2 regions of the Renibacterium salmoninarum ATCC 33209 genome follow, and region 2 is predicted to be linked to the other one. Evidence: riboswitches for the same ligand, from Rfam matches in the RefSeq annotation. Region 2 holds a riboswitch; the other holds the start of a gene.
The links. Region 2 has a riboswitch for cyclic di-AMP ahead of RSAL33209_RS02090 (C40 family peptidase). Riboswitches for the same ligand answer to the same signal wherever they lie in the genome.
Positions count from the first base shown of each region.

Region 1: another riboswitch for cyclic di-AMP. It lies ahead of RSAL33209_RS00235 (aggregation-promoting factor C-terminal-like domain-containing protein); the one in region 2 lies ahead of RSAL33209_RS02090 (C40 family peptidase).

Region 1 is NC_010168.1:51,943-54,401, reverse strand. It holds gene upp (uracil phosphoribosyltransferase) at 1-62, shown strand, start outside; gene RSAL33209_RS17345 (hypothetical protein) at 203-889, shown strand; gene RSAL33209_RS00235 (aggregation-promoting factor C-terminal-like domain-containing protein) at 967-1,671, opposite strand; cyclic di-AMP (ydaO/yuaA leader) riboswitch at 1,677-1,817, opposite strand; gene RSAL33209_RS00230 (MarR family winged helix-turn-helix transcriptional regulator) at 1,955-2,401, shown strand; partial or broken gene RSAL33209_RS00225 (MFS transporter) at 2,398-2,459, shown strand, end outside.
Region 2 is NC_010168.1:416,526-418,984, reverse strand. It holds gene RSAL33209_RS02095 (NlpC/P60 family protein) at 1-518, opposite strand, end outside; gene RSAL33209_RS02090 (C40 family peptidase) at 623-1,237, opposite strand; cyclic di-AMP (ydaO/yuaA leader) riboswitch at 1,360-1,521, opposite strand; gene RSAL33209_RS02085 (M23 family metallopeptidase) at 1,709-2,459, opposite strand, start outside.

The sequences.
Region 1 (2,459 bases), 360 kb from region 2:
AGGCATACATTGTGCCCGGCCTAGGTGACGCGGGTGACCGGCTCTACGGCGTCGTCGGCTAAATGCGCGCTGGTACGCCCTAGATCTGACCGTCTAGCGGGACCAATCTGCCTAGATCGTGAGGCTGTGTTCTTGTTATGTGTGCGGGAATGTCTATCACAAATTGGTTCAATGCAGGGCACTCAAGCGATATGCTCAGCGCATGGACCAATTCCAGCCACCGAGTATTCCTCCGGGACCGAATAACCAGCCGAACCAGCCAGTGCAGCCACCGTACGGCCAACCAGCGCAACAGCCGTATGGCCAGCCGCAACAGCAACCGCAACCATACGGCCAACCGCAGCCTTACGGCCAGCCGGCATACCCTAGCTACCCTGGTGGGTACGGCACTCCGCAGATCGCTCCTGTTGCCACACCGCAGAGCTTAACCATTGCGGTCTATCTGATGTATGCCGGCGCGGCGTTGGCGATTGTCGGCGGCATTTTCAGCCTGGTGACGATTGAGCAAGGCATCCAACTGGGCTTGAATAGCTCGAATACCAGATTGAGTGGCCGCGAATATGAAACGGCGGCCTCAGTAGCTCGAGCGATTGCTTACGCTGGGGTGCTCTTCAGCATTGTGGTGGGCACCGCATTGTGGATCTGGATGGCATTGGCTAATAACGCGGGTAAAAACTGGGCGCGGATTGTTGCCACGGGTTTTGCCGGTATCGGCATTGTCAGCCAGCTGATCAGTGTGGTTTCAAGCGGCGCAAACCATACTTTGATCGTGGGCAGCCTAATTTTCGGTATCTTGACCTTGATCGTTTCTATCGCTGCACTGACGCTCATGTGGCTCAAGCCATCAAGCGAGTACTACAAGTTCAAAAGCCAGAAGGTTGTTTACTGAGCTCATCGCGTAGACAAAAAGTGCTCCTGGCCGCTGATTAATGAGCAGCCAGGAGCACTTTTTGATTTGAACGAGTATCAGTACCAGCCAACGGACTGCGAGTGACCCCAGGCGCCGCAGGGGCTCCCGTAACGCTGCTTGATGTAGCCCAATCCCCAGGTGATCTGAGTCTTGTAGTTGGTGCGGTAATCCGCTCCGGTACTTGCCATTTTCTCTGCGGGCAGGGACTGCGCAATGCCATAGGCCAACGAAGACGGGTTCTCCGCAGTGGTCTTCCAGCTTGATTCGCGGTTCCACAGTGAGACCAAGCAACTCATTTGGTCTTGACCCCAACCGAGGCTGGCCAGCTGGCTAGCAGCGAACGCCTGGGCGGCACTCGGGTCGTTTAAGGCTTGGACATCCGAGGAAGCGGCGTTGGTGCCGGGCTTATTAGCTGACGGCGTCGACGTGGAAACGACCCGGACGAAGCTTAGGTTTGCTGTTGCGTCAGCGGTAACTACCGAGGCCTTGCTGGGGCTCTGTGCAGTGACGTTGGAGGCAGCTTGCGTCGGTGCAGTGGTGCTGATGCCGGCGACGAGGATTCCGGCTACCGCTAAGGCAGCTACCCGCTGGGTAGGAACCTTTGGCGTGGCCTCCCACAAAAGCCCAAGGGTGCTTTTCTGGATGGGGGCTCTGCGCCGTCCGCGTTCGCCCGCTACCGAGGTGCTGGTTGCGCTATTTGCTTCGCCGGGTAGGGCTGCATGGCGCGCCAAGCTGCGGCGTCCTTTGGCTTGATTAGCCACGTGGTGGTGCCTCTCTTTGAGCCTGCGAGGTGGGCTGTCTGATTCGGATGGAGAGCACCCGGCCTTGCGCTGCAAGGCTTCACCCCAAGGCCGCCTAAACGGCCGAATGTGGTTCCCCGTCTCTGCCGGAATTGCTTGAACCATCCGGTAGCGGCAGAGCTCGGCGAACCTCCGGAGGCCGTGTCCACTGATGCAGACACCTCATCCACGATACGGGACCATTCGAGATTAGTCACATTTAGATAACGAGATCACATATTTTGGCATTTACTTAGCAAAGCTAATGACTTATGCTAACTATGTGGAAACTCGAAAAAAGATCTCACCGCTCGCCGTCGAACTGCGAATGGCGGTGATGCGTACCTCGAGAAGACTTCGAGTTGAAGCCACTAGCGAGAGCGTGACGGCCGGGAAGTTTACGGTACTTGCCCTCTTAGGAAAAGGTCCTTTGACGTTGCGTGAATTGGCGAATGCTGAGCACGTTCAGGCACCGTCAATGACTCGAACTGTCAACGGGCTGGAAGAAGCTGGATTGGTTCGCCGGACGCCACATCCGACCGACGGCCGGCAAATCCTCGCGGATCTCACCGAGCAAGGGCGAGAAATCTTGACTGATACCCGGCAGTGTCGCACCGAATGGTTAGAAAAGCGCTTAGCCAAGCTTAGTAACGAAGAACGAAGAACGCTTCGCGAAGCGGCCGAGATCTTGCAGCGAGTGGCGGCTAAATGAGCAGTATGTTCAGCGCGATGAAAGTCTTCAACTATCGGCTTTGGGTTTCCGGTGCGTT
Region 2 (2,459 bases):
TTAGAAGCCAGTGCGGTGCAGTCCTGGTTGACGCCCAGCTGAGCGAAAGCTGCGGAGATGATGAGCGCGTCAGCGCCGCTGCCACCAACCGGAGGGGTGGTTTCAGCAGCCTGCACGTTCGCGTCAGCCTTAGCAGCAACAGTCTTCGCTGCGGTGTTCGCAACCGGAGTCGCTGCCGTGTTGCTCTGAACCTTGACAACCGGCTTAGCCTTGACGACGGCCGGCGCAGAGGATACTGAGGGGCTTTCAAAAGCGATTTTCACCGTAGCTGAGGCCGTTACGGTCGGAGCTGAGGCAACATTTTGGCTGGCAGCGGAAGAATCACGCTGGGTAGCAGTCGGCTCGGCAGCATTCGCAGCGAGACCGGTAGTCAACACCAGACCAGAAGCAGCGGCGATGACGGCTGCCTGGCGGCCAACGCCACCTGCGTTTTCGCTGACCGCTTTAGCGATCACGGCGATTGAGCTGGTCTTCGCGACCTGAGCGCGGTGTCGCGCGATTCCTACTCGATTGCCCATTTAGGTTGTCCTCTTTCGATGTGTTCAGTCTTCAGTACGATTCAATGCGGGTCGATATGATATTTTTTCGCGCGAGCCATCGAGCCCGCGCTATCGATGCCGACCTAGCGCATCGTGTAGTACGTAGCCGAGCCAACCGCGGAGACGGTGGTTAGCTGAGTTCCTTGCGAGGGGTTGAGCGCGCCGATCTCCATGCCGTTTCCGACGTAGATTGCGACGTGTGAGCCACCGTTCTGCACGACGAGATCGCCGGGCTGCGGAGTGGAAGTCTGAACTAACAGCGGTGAAAGCCACTGATTGGTGCGGGGAAGAGAGATGCCAGCCTGAGCGAAGGCCCATCCGGTAAACCCTGAGCAATCCCAACCAGCCTTGCTGGTGCCGCCCCAAACATAGTTGACGCCAATGCCGCCGTAAGCTGCAGCAGCAACGCCAGCGAGGCCGCCAGAGATTGCCGGAACTTCAGCAGCGGGCTCAGCAGGAGCTTTTGCCTGTGCAGTATTGCTAACAGCAGCGGTGTTGGACTGAGCCGCGATCTTCAACGCAGGCTTAGCTGCGGAGCTCGTGCTTGGCTGTCCGAAAGTAATGTTGGCATCTTTAGAGGCTGTCACGGTCTGAGCCGCAATCTTGATGCTGTCTGATGCTTCAGGGCTAACTCGGCCAGCTTCGGCGGTCTGAGCCGGTAGACCAATACTGGTCACCAAACCAGTTGCAACGACCACTACAGCGGCCTGGCGCCCGAAATTTCCGGCGTTTGATGCAACGGCTTTTGAAATAGCATTCAGCGGGTTAACACTGACGTTGGCCGCGCGGTGGCGACCATTTGACGTCTTTGACGACACGTTTGACCTCTCCCAATGCCTGCGAGGTAAGCTGTCGGATTCGGATGGGAGTCACCCGGCCACTTCTCTCTCAAAGAGATCTGCGACTTCACCCCAAGGACTTCTCTAAAAAGCCCGCATTTGGTTCCCCCGTCCCTGCCAGACGAATGTAGCGAACGGACCTTGGGTAGTGGCAGAGCTAAGCAATCTACCCAAGAACATCGGCTTCTCGAAACACCGTTGCAGATAAGACGCTACAGCAGATTTCGGCCAATGTCACATTAAGATCACGAAAACTTCATACCTGGGGATGACTTTGTGACGTTATATTATTACTCCAGCTGATGGTGATTACGGAAGCTGGGAGCTAGCTCAGATCCAGCCGAGTGGATCAACAGTTTTATCGTCAACCATGACTTCAAAGTGCACGTGGCAACCAGTTGAGTTTCCTGTGGTGCCACTGAGCGCAACGAGATCTCCGCGGCTTACTTTCTGGCCCACTTTTACTTGCAGAGTCGTATTGTGCAGATAAGCGGTGGAGAGACCGTTTCCGTGATCAATCACAATCCGATTGCCGCCACCAAGCTGATGCCATCCCGCGAAGGTCACGGTGCCGCCGGCCGCGGCATACACCTTACTTCCGCAGGACGCCGCATAGTCCTGGCCGGTGTGCAATTCACCCGCAGCTCCGGTTACTGGATTGACGCGATAGCCAAAAGGCGAAGTCATCAATAGCGAGTCCAATGGGCTGGACAACATACCTTTGGATGCGGTTGCGGCGACTTTACTTGCTGACGCGGAAAGCGCTTGATGCAGCTTACCGTCTGGGTCCGCGACGCTAGTGGTGGTCGAATTGCTAAACGTGACCACCGCATTGGCATCGGCGGAGACTGGGCCGAAAGCACTCGGCGCAGCGCCCGCTTGCGGAGCGTTAGCCGTCAGTGAATTCGCGGCAGATGGCACAACAACGGCGAGCGCCAAACCAGCAGCAGCCAGAACCATCCCACCGCGTTGGGCCGCTTTCGCCGACCGAAGAACAGATTTCTTGGGCTTCGCCGCGGCCACCCGGCGTCGCCCTCTGGACGCAGCAGCCCGACTTGAATAGTTCTTTTCTTGAACTGGC